DNA from 4 places in the Corallincola platygyrae genome. Region 3 is predicted to be linked to each of the others. Evidence: predicted binding sites of a transcription regulator. Region 3 holds the regulator's gene; each other region holds the start of a gene.
The links. The regulator sigma-54, encoded in region 3, starts transcription at its own class of promoters, with help from an activator protein. The targets are predictions, from matches to a motif close to GTTGGCACGNNNNTNGNNT.

Region 1 (3,249 bases), on a different contig from region 3:
AAGCACACTCAGAATACCGGTGATCATGCGCATACCAGTCCAGAACATAGGTTGTTCGTAGATAGGCACAGAGATGTCAGCCAGTTCATCCTCTTTAACGAACGGAATAGTGACTACTTCCAGCGTGTCACCGCGCTGTACATTGAAGCCCAGACCACCTTGCAATAAGCGACGGAGGTTTGACAGCTCCTGCTGAGAACGAGGCACAAGGTCGGTACCCTCAGTTTCTGCGTTTGGTACGTTTTTATAGTTAACAGCAACAGATACACTCACTCGGCGCACCACACCTACCTGCTGACGGGTATGACTCAAAGTCGTATCCAGCTCGTAGTTACGCGTTGCTTCACGATGGCTACGACCTGGGGTCCCGCCACCACCAGCAGCGCCACCACCAGCAACTTCAGGAATATCTGCCTGCGCAGGTGGTTGATTGGTAAGCGCACCTGGGATACCACCGATGGCACTGCCTACAGAGTTTTCTTCGATGGTCATTTCACTGCGCAGCGCAGGCAGGTCGGGATTGAATCGACGCTGAGTCTGCTCTACGGAGGTAAAGTCCATGGTGACATCTACCTGAGCGGTGTAATTACCTAAGCCCACAACGGGAATTAGGATCGAGTCGATTTTGTTCAGGTATTCAGATTCACGCTGGCGCTCCAGATCAAACTCTTTACGAGACCTGGCAGACAACGCATCCTGTGAACCCGAGTTAAGCAGGCGACCACTGGCATCAGTCACGGTCACTCGTGTTGGCTCCATGCCGTTGACCGCAGAGGAAACGATATCAACGATTGAATCGACTTCTTCGCGACTCAAGGTTGAGCCACGGCCCACAGTCACAACCACCGTGGCACTGGGGCTCTTTTCACGACGCGCGAATACAGACTGCTGAGGGATAGCGAGCAACACGCGAGCACGCTTAACATTGCGGAGATCTTCAATGGTGCGAGCCAGTTGCTGTTCACGACTGTGCTTGAGACGTTCACGCTCCAGGCGTTGGCTTACACCAAAACCCATATCCTGCATCAGGATGTCCGTACCATTGGCAGGTTCAGCACCCAGGCCAGCACGGGCCAACTTCAACTTAATGTCTTGGTATTCGGTAGCGGGAATGAAAATGGTGTCACGGTCAAGGCGATAGTTGATCTGGTTCTGGTCGAAGAAATCCAGTGTCTGCAGCAATTCATCACTTTCCATCCTTGGCAGAGGACGCATCTCCGGGTCTTGCGCCCAGATCAATACAAACACACCAATCGCCAAGCTGATGGCGAGCGCCAAGATAATGGTTATTTGTCGCAAGACATCAACACTGCCTAAATGCGAAAGCACCGACGACTTCTTCTCTTCGGTATCCGCCTGCGTTCCTGTATCCGCCCCATCTTGAGGGACCATCAATTCTGTATTCGGGGTTGCTTCAGCCACAATCTAATCTCCGTACCAATGAACAGCGGGTTAAACCGGCATGTTCATAATCTCTTTGTAGGCCTCTACAAGCTTGTTCCGAACCTGGACCGTAGCTTGAAAAGCAACACTCGATTTCTGCGAAGCAATCATTACATCGCCCAGACTGACACTGCGATCACCCATTTCGAAGGCTGTTCTCAACTGTCCAGTCTGTGACTGCAGATCATTGACGCCGTCGATTGCGTTTTTGAGTAAACCACCGAACTTATCTCCAGCGTTATTAGTAGCCACGGCATCGGGACGCATTTCGGTTCCCTGGGCCTGGCGCATCATCGCCTGCATTTCGCTGTATAGGTCGTGTGCTTTAACTTGCATCTGAATGCTCCCAACGCATTTCGCGTCAATTTTTCGCTCTTGGGAACATAAACTGCAAAGAGCTTGCCAAGTTATTTACATTGGCAAGAAAGTAGAAGAGAAATAATGGAGTTTGTTTTGTTAACCAATTGAAAAGCGGGCAAATTGCCCGCCATCAAATATGCTAAGAACTTGTTACGCTGGCACTTCGATGCCCATTTCACGCATTCTCGCCAGCTTGTATCTTAGGGTGCGAGGGCTGATCCCCAGCTTCTCAGCGACATCTTTCCGACGCCCCTGACAGGACGCCAGTGTTTGCAGAATAATTTGATTCTCTTGCATTTTAAGCTCACCGCCTAAACCATCACCGTCATCTGCTGCGGTTGTTTCTTCAACGTGGGTCGACACTAATGGCTCAGTTACAGGCATCTGCATCTCATCTTCAATAATCAGATCGGTCGCATCCACTCGCCCTTCGCACTGAAGGATTAAGGCACGCTGAATGACGTTATCCAACTCCCTGACATTCCCCGGCCAGGCATGCATCTGCAACCGGTGTTTCGCTGCTGCTGTCAGCTCAGGTACAGCGGTGCCAGAAAGCTGACTATGCCGCGCCAGTAGATGTTCAGCTAATGGAATGATATCTCCCGGGCGCTGGTTCAGCGGCTTCCAGGTAAGCGGAAATACATTCAATCGATAGTAAAGGTCTTCCCTGAACTTGCCCTCAGTAACGGTTTGTTTTAACTCGCGGTTACTGGTTGCCAAAACGCGCACATTCAAACTGATGGTCTTGCGACTACCTAACCGCTCCACTTCACGTTCCTGCAGGACCCTCAGTAATTTAGCCTGCAGACCCAGATCCATTTCGGTGATCTCGTCAAGTAAAATGGTTCCGTTCTGCGCCTGTTCGAACTTGCCAGGGCACGCTTGTAATGCGCCGGTAAATGCGCCCTTCTCATAACCAAACAGTGTTGCTTCGAGCATATTTTCAGGGATGGCAGCACAGTTAATGGCAATAAAGGGGCCGTCTGCCCGAGGCGAGTTGTCATGAATATAGCGCGCCAGCACTTCTTTACCTGAACCGCTGGGACCAAGCACCATCACATTCGCTTCTGAGGCCGCGACCTTGGCTGCCAAAGCTAATAGCTGCTCACTGGCCGGGTCTCCGACCACGGGGGAATAGCGCTCTTTACCTTCCGTCGGTGCATAGCGGCTGACCAGGTTTAAAAGCACTTCAGGGGCAAAAGGTTTTGCCAGATAATCGTTGGCACCTTCGCGCATCGCCGTCACAGCGGCATCCACCGTGGCATAAGCTGTCATCATCAGTACTGGCAATTGCGGTAATTTGCTGCGGATAGACCTGAGTAGCTGTAATCCACTCATACCCGGCATTTGTACATCACTGACGACAATATCAAACTTCTCTTTGGAGAGTTGAAGCAAGGCGGCTTCACCTGAATCAACTTCGGTCACTTGGTAACCCGAAATCAT
Region 2 (3,249 bases), on a different contig from region 3:
TAGCCAGACCCAGGCTCCAGAAGCTGACTTCAGGGGCTTTTTGGTCATGTACGCGTTGGCGAACGCTGACACTTTCGATGCGTCCATCCTGACCGATGTAATTCGGCATGATGTCGCCATCTGGGCGCTCCTGTTTTTCACGCAACACGATGATAAGTCGGTCGCCGGCTGGAGACAGGCTGGTTTCTATCACCTCTTTGCCTTCGCCCAAATAAACGGGCGCTACCGCCATAGTGGGATCATCGGCCAAACGAGCCTGTTTCTCGGCATCTTTTTCTGCCGCTCTTTGTTGTTTCAGTGCGACATAAGCGATCAGCTTGTGCTGTTCGCGAGCAATATGGTCTTCAGGCTCTGGCACTGCCTCTGGGGCTTCGCTTAGTTGCAAGTCGGTCAGTTGCTGAATCTGACCTGAGGAGAGAGACACGGTGAAATAGTTAAAACCGCGTTTGAATGCCAATAACTCGTTGCTTAGCCACAGTGGGGAAGCATCCTGGTTGCTGGTTTGTGTCAGGACGCGAACGGTATCGTCTTTAACACTGCGCAGTAAGATGTTTCCTTGCCAGCTATAGGCAACATTAAGGTTATCTGGACTTAACTCGCCTGCAGCTTTGCCGAATCGGTATTCATCTGCAAGGGAGACTACATCGCCGTTGCCGCTGCCAGCAACAGCACGTTTAACCAGTTGGTACTGTTCTTTGCCGACAACCTTTTGTTGGTAGAAAAGGTGACTGCCATCATCGCTCCAAAACGGCGCTAAAGGCGCGTTACCCATCCAATCGGGGTGAGCCATGATCTTTTCCAATGTCAGTGTTTCACTTGGTTTAAGCGTATCGACAGCGGGAGGAGTGATCTTCTTGGGGGCTGTGTACTGGAGCTGAGCATCAGACTCCGGTGTTGTTGATGCGCAGGCAGTAATTGCCAGGCTCAACCCTAAAATAAGGCCCTTTTTCATGCTGGAATCCTAAGGTTTTTATTATCTTCTCTGGAGGAGTCGGCGTATCACCGTTGCGGCAGTATACCTCAGCACGGGCATTGGCTCACCTGGTGAAGTCAGGGGATGGGTTTATATTGAAAGTTAGTGTTTGCTTATTTTACGGTTTCTTCCAATGGCTCCTTGAGTGTGAAGTTAACACATTGAATATATGAGCTTTGTGAAATTGGCTTGTGATATGCATCACTCAAATTAGGTATGGGCGTTTGTATTTATAACGGAGAAGAATGATGAGAGCAGCTGTATCACTTTCTGCCGTATTCGCCATCCTGTTGTCTGGGCATTCTGTTGCTGCTTTAGTGGATTGCGATACGTATGTGACTGCTTCAAACGAAGTCTGTCTTGATTATGATGATTTTGGATTTACTACCACGGACGATGCGGTTCCGCCTTCAACTCTGGACCTGTTGATAACAGATAACAGTGATGTGGATGACACTTGGCTGTTTCATTTCAATACCAGCGGTGATGATGATGGTGCCTTTTTAGCCCTTGGTTTTGATCTCGACATCGATGCTACATGGAAGAGCGCATTGCAGGATGCCGGCCGCTGGATGGTGTATGATCACTCGGTACCTGTAATGGTTAGCTTCGATCAGGAAGACGACACCAATGCATCAGCATTTGAGGCCAACGCGAACCTTAATGGTTTGCCAACCGATACCTTAACTGACGGTACATTCGATTCACTGATCGCTTTGGACAAACATGACGATCTGTTCGATATGCTGGTTAAGTTTGATGTTTCTGGCTTAGATGCTGAGCTTACAGATATCAATGCGTTTGGATTGCGTATGCAACGAACCGGTGATGACGAGGAACGTAGCTTCAAAGGCATTGCTGGTGGTTTTGAAATTACGACGACTCGTATTGTGCCTGAGCCAGGACCTTTAGCCTTGTTTGGATTATTGGTTGCTGGTTTTGGTTGGCTGGTGTGGCGACGTCACCAAAGCTAAAAGAGAAACTGAGCGGCTAGATTTAACGCGCCCCCTGTGGGCGCGTTTTTATGTACAGGAAGTACGGTATGTCGCGGGTGCATGGATGCACAGGAGCGACGATGTACAGGAGGTACGGCCGAAAATTGCTCCTGCATTTTCGGCATTTCCGCCATCCATGGCGGTCGTATGCCTGACGCGGGTGCACGGTACCCAATACACTTCGTGGGGCATGCAAATGCACTAGAGCGATGATACCCACTACGCTTCGCGGGGCACGCTGTGTACAGGAAGTACGGCCGAAAATTACTCCTGCATTTTCGCCATTTCCGCCATCCATGGCGGTCGTATGCCTGACGCGGGCGCATGGTATCGAATACACTCCTCTCCAAATAAAATCGATTTATTGGATCTAGTTTAGGTTTAGCTGCTTTATTCGATGGGCGGTATTAGCGATAATAACCGACCCTCGTTAATCAGGTTTTAAGTTCAGATGGCGTCTACACCCAGCTCATCCTTTAAGGGTAACTTTAAGAAAGACTTTAAGCGCGACCGAGACCAGTTGGTTGAAGCGCTGAAAGTACCACCGCACTCTATTGAAGCGGAGCAGTCGGTGCTGGGTGGCTTGATGCTGGATAACGAAGCCTGGGACCGTGTTGCTGAACGTGTGGGTCACAACGACTTCTATCAACGCTCACATCGTTTGATTTTTGAAGCGATGGCGCGGCTGATTGAAAGCGGCCAGCCTATTGACCTGTTGACCGTTTCAGAAACCCTGGAAAACGAAAACCAGCTCGATGATGCTGGCGGCTTTGCCTATCTCGGTGAGATGGCGAAAAACACCCCCAGTGCCGCCAATATCAATGCCTATGCTGAAATTGTGCGTGAGCGTGCGGTTGTTCGCGAGATGATCAGCGTGGCTAATGAGATCGCTGAAGCGGGTTTTGATACCGAAGGGCGTGACAGTGCTGAGCTGCTCAATATGGCGGAATCAAAAGTCTTCGCCATTGCCGAACGTCGTGCCAGTAAAGGGGATGAAGGGCCTCAGGACCTGAACTCCATCTTGGGTAAAACGGTTTCCAAAATTGAAGACCTGTTCCGCAATCCAACGGACGGTATCACTGGTGTATCTTCCGGCTTTTCCGATCTGGATAAGATGACCAGCGGTTTGCAGGGCAGTGACCTGATTATTGTTGCAGCCCGTCCATCAATGGGTAAAACCACCTTTGCCATGAACCTGTGTGAAAATGCAGCGTTGAGACAGGATAAACCTGTGCTCATCTTCTCATTGGAGATGCCTGCTGAGCAGATCATGATGCGTAT
Region 3 (3,249 bases):
GCAGAAGCAAAAGAGATACGCTACCGCTTGGCGGACAAGACGTTAATTCTTACCGGTGGCGCGACCCTGACTCAACAGGACAGTGTGGTGCAAGGAGAGCTGATACGTTACGACATCGCCAAGCAAAAACTGGTGGCTGAAAGCGGCAAACAGGAAGGTGACCGCGTCACAACCATCTTTTTACCCGAACAGCTGCAACAGCAGTTGGGTCAGAAAGATGAAGAAGAGGATACCGAATAGTCATGGCAACCCTCACCGCCAACCATCTGGCAAAAAGCTATAAAGGGCGCCAAGTGGTGAAAGATGTCTCTTTGGCGTTAAACAAGGGCCAAATTGTCGGCTTGTTGGGCCCCAACGGGGCGGGCAAAACAACCACCTTTTATATGGTGGTTGGCCTGGTACCAAATGATAAAGGGCGCATCACAATCAATGATGAAGATGTCACTCTATCCCCCATGCACGTTCGCGCACGCAAGGGGATTGGTTACCTACCACAGGAATCCTCCATCTTTCGCAAGCTGTCTGTATCCGACAACATTATGGCCGTGTTGCAAACCCGCGCTGAACTGAGCCGGGTCCAACGACTGGAAATACTGGAGCAGCTGCTTGAAGAGTTCAGCATTACTCACATTCGTGACAGCTTAGGAATGTCTCTGTCGGGCGGTGAGCGTCGACGAGTTGAGATAGCAAGAGCACTGGCTGCAGAGCCTCAGTTCGTTTTATTGGATGAACCTTTTGCAGGAGTAGATCCAATATCTGTAACCGATATCAAGAAAATCATTGAACACTTACGCGATCGAGGTCTTGGTGTCTTGATTACTGATCACAATGTGAGAGAGACTCTGGATGTATGTGAGTACGCTTACATCGTTAGCCACGGAGAGTTGATAGCCAAAGGCAAGCCGGAAGATGTATTATCGGATCAAAAGGTACGTGACGTGTATCTCGGCGAGCAATTCCAGCTATAGTTTAATTAACGGGTGACGCATTTTTTAGTCTCTCACTCGAACTCCACGTCCGTTGTAAGCAAGTGCGTTTTTTTATTGTCACGGAAGTAAATGAAACCGTCATTACAGTTACGTTTAGGCCAGCAACTTACCATGACGCCGCAATTGCAACAGGCAATTCGGCTGTTGCAATTATCGACTCTGGACCTCCAGCAGGAAGTTCAGGATGCGCTCGACAATAATCCGCTTCTGGAACAGACAGAACAAAGCGACGTAGCTGAGCAGCCTGTCAACGGCGAGGCTCAAGATCTTCCTCAAAAAGCTGAAACGGCATCAGCTGACAGCAACGATGGTTTCCAAGACGAACATGATGCTGCTGCGGTTGAAACGTCGGAAGCACTCAACAAAGAGCAGATATCTGACGAACTTCCAGTAGACAGCACCTGGGATGATCACCTCTCTGCAGCGCCAGTTTCCGGAGCCTCCTACGGCGACGATAGTGAGTTCAGCTATCAGGGCGAGACAACAGATTCACTGCAAAGCCACCTCGAGTGGCAGATGCAACTGACTCCATTCAGTGACGTAGACCGTGCAATCGCCACCGCCATCATTGATGCCATCGACGAATCCGGCTATCTGACTGTGTCAGCAGAAGACATTCTTACCGCGCTCGGACAAGATGAAGAAGCGGTTGAGCTGGATGAAGTTGAAGCTGTAATCAAACGTATTCAGTTGTTTGACCCGATCGGCGTTGGCGCTCGCTCACTGCAAGAGTGCCTGCTGGTGCAGGTCAACCAATTTGCAGAAGATACACCTTGGTTGAAAGAATGTAAGCAGGTTCTGGGCAATCATATCGAGCTACTCGCCAGCCGTGACTATCGCCAGTTGATGCGTAAAAGCAAGCTCAAGGAAGACCAGTTACGCGAAGTTCTCCGCTTGATCCAGTCACTTAATCCTCGCCCAGGCAGTGCGGTGATCAGTGGCGAAGAACAATACGTGATTCCAGACGTATCGGTGACCAAAAAAAGCGGTCGCTGGGTTGTAGAGCTCAACCCTGATGCCGTACCTAAACTCAAAGTAAATCAGCAATATGCTGCCATGAGCCGCACGGTGAAGAATTCAGCAGACAGCCAGTACATTCGCTCTCATCTGCAGGAAGCAAAATGGTTCATCAAGAGCCTGGAAAGCCGCAATGATACGCTGATGAAAGTGGCAAACTGCATTGTTCAGTTTCAACGGGATTTCTTTGAATACGGCGATGAAGCGATGAAGCCAATGGTGCTTAACGATATCGCTCAAGCGGTTGATATGCATGAATCAACCATATCCCGTGTGACCACACAAAAGTATATGCATACCCCCAGAGGTATCTTCGAGCTTAAATATTTCTTCTCCAGCCACGTCAGTACTGAAGGGGGTGGAGAATGCTCCTCAACAGCTATTCGAGCACTGATCAAGAAACTAGTGGCGGCTGAAATCCCCAGCAAGCCTTTGTCAGATAGCAAAATTGCTGACCTACTGGCAGACCAGGGAATTCAGGTAGCAAGACGAACGATCGCCAAGTATCGGGAGTCCTTGTCTATCCCACCGTCAAATCAGCGAAAGAGCTTGCTGTAAAAAGCTCACCAATAAAAGGATGAGGTCTATGCAAATCAATCTTACCGGCCATCATGTCGAAGTTACTGATTCACTCCGAAACTATGTGAATGAAAAGTTCACTAAGCTAGAGCGCCATTTCGACCACATCAATAACGTTTACGTTATCCTCAACGTTGAGAAGTTAACGCAAAAAGCAGAAGCAAAACTGCACCTAAATGGTGGTGAGATATTTGCTAACGCAGAGCATTCAGATATGTATGCCGCAATCGACGCGTTGGTCGATAAACTCGATCGACAAGTAATTAAACATAAAGAAAAGCTAAACGCGCACTAATTACACTATGGATATATCATCCATTCTCAGCCTGGACTGCACTCGAAGTGCAGTCCACGGTTCAAGCAAAAAACGAGTGCTTGAGATGGCCAGCGAACTGGCTGCCAAGCACCTGCCGGATCACGGCTGCAAAATGATCTTTGAAAGCATTCTGGATAGAGAGAAAAAGGGCAGTACAGGTATTGGAAATGGTATTGCTATTCCTCATGGGCGGATCTCAAATGCCAGTAAAGCTGTTGCAGTCTTGTTGCAGTGCGATGAGCCTATTGCCTTTGATGCCATCGACAATCAACCAGTAGACCTCATATTCGCGCTACTGGTCCCAGAACAGAGCTGCCAGGAACACCTGAAAACCCTGTCAGCAATTGC
Region 4 (3,249 bases), on a different contig from region 3:
TTTCACCGCGAACGACCAGATGGCCATTAGCCAGAACCTGAACCACACTGACTGAGATTGCACCCAATAAAGAGTTGTTCTGGTTAACCTTGGACTCACCTTCAAACTCAGTGGTGTTATCAATGCCGACGTCCAGGGTATTGCCACCAATGGTTACCGGTCGGCCAAACATAGTAGGTGCCAGATATTCAACAGAGGTCTCTTTATCGAGCTCACTCTTGGCGCCCTTGTTGGCCTTGGTGTTTTCAACCAGATTGACGGTGATAATGTCGCCAATACGGCGCGCTTTGATATCCGAATAGAGATTCTGTGCTGTCACATCCTGAAACATGGAACCTGTCAGCACCATTTGGGCTTCAGGCATTTCAGGTATGAGGGGCGCATAGTATGGGTCATCCGGCTGCACCTGATAGACAGAGCCACACCCTGTCAGTCCGAGCAACACTAGTGGTAAGAGCTTTTTCATAACGTTACCCACCCACTTAAAGGTTCTGGTTGATGTAAGACATCATCTGGTCAACCGCCGAAATTACCTTAGAGTTCATTTCGTACACCCGCTGACTTTCGATGAGGTTTACCAACTCTTCAGTTACGTTAACGTTGGATGTCTCCAGCATGCCCTGACGAATAGAGCCAAAACCATCCAGGCTGGGAGTTCCTTCAGTTGCTGCGCCACTGGACCCAGTTTCGAGATATAGGTTTTCGCCGATCGGCTCCAGGCCGCTAGGGTTAACAAAATCAACGATAGTGACATTGCCTACGACGACGTTGTCAGTGCTGCCGGGCTGGCGAACAGATACCTCTCCATCGACTGAAACCGTCATGGATTGTGCATCTGGCGGCAGCGTGATGGCTGGCTGCAGCTCGTAACCAGCACCGTTGGTCACCATCTGGCCGTCTTCATTCAACGTGAACTGGCCATTTCGGGTGTAGGCGATATTGCCATCAGGCAACAGGATCTGGAAAAAGCCACGTCCCTGAATGGTCCAATCCATCGAGTTATCAGTGGTCAGTAGGTTACCCTGGGTATGAATCTTCTGAGTCGCTGTAACCTTAGCGCCTGCGCCAAGCATCAAACCGGTAGGCAATTCGGTATTTGCCGACGATAAGCCACCGGGTTGATTAATAGTTTGATAAAGCAGGTCCTCAAAAATCGCACGGCTTTTTTTGAAGCCAACAGTGCTGGCGTTCGCCAGGTTGTTGGAGATCACTGAGATATCGGTCTGCTGGGCATCGAGGCCTGTTTTACTGATCCAAAGTGCGGGATTCATAATGCTAACTCCTTACTCTTCAGTGATTAGCCAAGACGCAACAGCTGATCGCCAGAACGGTCGATATCTTCTGCTGTTCGCATCATCTTAATTTGCATTTCAAATTGGCGTTGAAGACTGATCATTGTGGTCATCTCGCTGACCGCATTGACGTTACTTCCTTCAAGAACACCACTCATTAACTTGACGTCGATATCTGCTGGCGCAATGGTGGAACCCAACGGACCAGGCTCTTTCAGCCGGAACAGACCATCCAAACCTTTATCCAGGTTGGCGTTGTCTGGACGAACTAATTTAATTCTGCCTACCGCTGCTATCGCGTTTGGTGGTGCGCCTTGCGGCAGAACCGATACCGTGCCATCACCACCCACTTCGATCTTTGCATAGGGCTGAGGTACGAAGATGGGGGCGCCGTCATCACCGATCAGCGCACGCCCCATGCCGTTCTCGATCATACCTTCGGGTGTAATTCTCAGATCTCCCGCTCGGGTATAGGCCTCTTGGCCTTCAGCATCTTGAACCGCCAGCCAGCCATCGCCCTTCACGGCGACATCAAGAGAGCGGTCGGTGGTCATCAAAGATCCGATCCGATAACTGGAGGCAGGATTCTCTGTCATGGCAAAAACCCTGGTCGGCATCCCTTCACCAAACGCTTGCATGGCTCTGGATTGCTCGAGGTCTGCTTTAAAACCCGTAGTCTTAGCATTCGCCAAATTATTGGCATGAACACCTAAGGCCTGAAAATTCTGCTTAGCGCCGCTCATGGCGAGGTACATCATGCGGTCCATAGGAACCTCAGCGTCAAAATAAATACTATCTGACGTTGAATTTGCAATTGGTGTGCCAGAACTTTAAGCGTTTGATATGTAGGCAGTAAAAAGGTAGGGAAGAGAACTGCCAAAAGTAAAAGGCAAAAAAATGCCGCTCATATTGAGCGGCAAAAGAGACCGGCTTAGATCAACTATCGGATCTGAAGAATGGTCTGGGTGATAGTGTTATTAACTTCCAATGAGCGGGAGTTGGCCTGATAGTTCCGCTGACCCGTAATAAGGTCTACCAGCTCGGTAGTCAGGTTCACGTTAGACTGCTCCAGCGTACCCGACAGAATACGACCGAAAGAACCCTGATCTGCCTCACCGGCAATGGGATCACCAGAACTCTGCGATACTGCCCAGGAAGTATTACCCACAGGCGATAAACCTTGTTCATTGGCTACACGCACGACAGCAACTTTACCAAGAGGCTGGGTTGTGCCGTTACTGTAGGTAGCATTTACCAAGCCGTCAGTACCAATGTCGACGGAAGTTAGGCGGCCTACCGTAATACCATCCTGTGACAATGCCTGAACCTCAAACGCCGCAGCAAACTGAGTGGGGTTATTGTAGTTAAGCGTGATCGCCTGGTTGACGTCCGCACCATTCATATTCACACCGGCACCTGCTGGTGGCGCAACACCTAATGGTAATGTAGTAACCGGGTTGCCACCGTTAACAGACGCCACAGTACCATCGGCATTAAAGTTCATATAGACGCCAGACTGACCATTGGCACCCACCGGTTGTGTTGTCGGTGCAGGTGGCGCCACAATATCTACAGGTACAGCACCGGTATCATCGGTTACCGTAGTAAACATGGCCCATTGGTTAGCGGCGTTAACATCTTTCACGTAATAGGTGGTTTGGACATAACTCTGTCCCAATGAGTCGTAAATAGTCAGTGACGTCGCATTGTTATAGGTCGTATTGTCTGTTGGGTCGAAGTTTGCTGGATCCAGTGGCACCTCACTCGCAGGCAAGTTCAACGTGATATCCACATTCTGTGTCGCCTGGGGCTGACCGGCTGAAGATGGGATCTGTAAAGGGATCGTCGAGGCTAATGCAACTGAAGACACTGTACCATCAGGGTTTACTGGGAACACCCGCAAGAACTGGCCAGCGGAGTTCACCATAAAACTATTTTCGTCAAGCTTGAAGGCCCC

Region 1: fliE (flagellar hook-basal body complex protein FliE) is a predicted target of sigma-54. The motif match lies at 1,832-1,850, and genes of this name have one in related genera.
Region 2: ABEA14_RS06900 (PEP-CTERM sorting domain-containing protein) is a predicted target of sigma-54. The motif match lies at 1,157-1,175, and genes of this name have one in related genera.
Region 4: ABEA14_RS02135 (flagellar basal body rod protein FlgF) is a predicted target of sigma-54. The motif match lies at 2,101-2,119, and genes of this name have one in related genera.

What each region holds. Positions count from the first base shown of each region.
Region 1 is NZ_BAABLI010000004.1:358,947-362,195, reverse strand. It holds gene fliF (flagellar basal-body MS-ring/collar protein FliF) at 1-1,422, opposite strand, end outside; gene fliE (flagellar hook-basal body complex protein FliE) at 1,453-1,779, opposite strand; gene ABEA14_RS02245 (sigma-54-dependent transcriptional regulator) at 1,954-3,249, opposite strand, start outside.
Region 2 is NZ_BAABLI010000008.1:276,255-279,503, forward strand. It holds gene ABEA14_RS06895 (S9 family peptidase) at 1-952, opposite strand, end outside; gene ABEA14_RS06900 (PEP-CTERM sorting domain-containing protein) at 1,219-1,947, shown strand; gene dnaB (replicative DNA helicase) at 2,420-3,249, shown strand, end outside.
Region 3 is NZ_BAABLI010000029.1:7,740-10,988, reverse strand. It holds gene lptA (lipopolysaccharide transport periplasmic protein LptA) at 1-240, shown strand, start outside; gene lptB (LPS export ABC transporter ATP-binding protein) at 243-968, shown strand; gene ABEA14_RS16675 (RNA polymerase factor sigma-54) at 1,059-2,564, shown strand; gene hpf (ribosome hibernation promoting factor) at 2,593-2,880, shown strand; gene ptsN (PTS IIA-like nitrogen regulatory protein PtsN) at 2,888-3,249, shown strand, end outside.
Region 4 is NZ_BAABLI010000004.1:331,923-335,171, reverse strand. It holds gene flgH (flagellar basal body L-ring protein FlgH) at 1-466, opposite strand, end outside; gene flgG (flagellar basal-body rod protein FlgG) at 483-1,271, opposite strand; gene ABEA14_RS02135 (flagellar basal body rod protein FlgF) at 1,298-2,059, opposite strand; gene flgE (flagellar hook protein FlgE) at 2,233-3,249, opposite strand, start outside.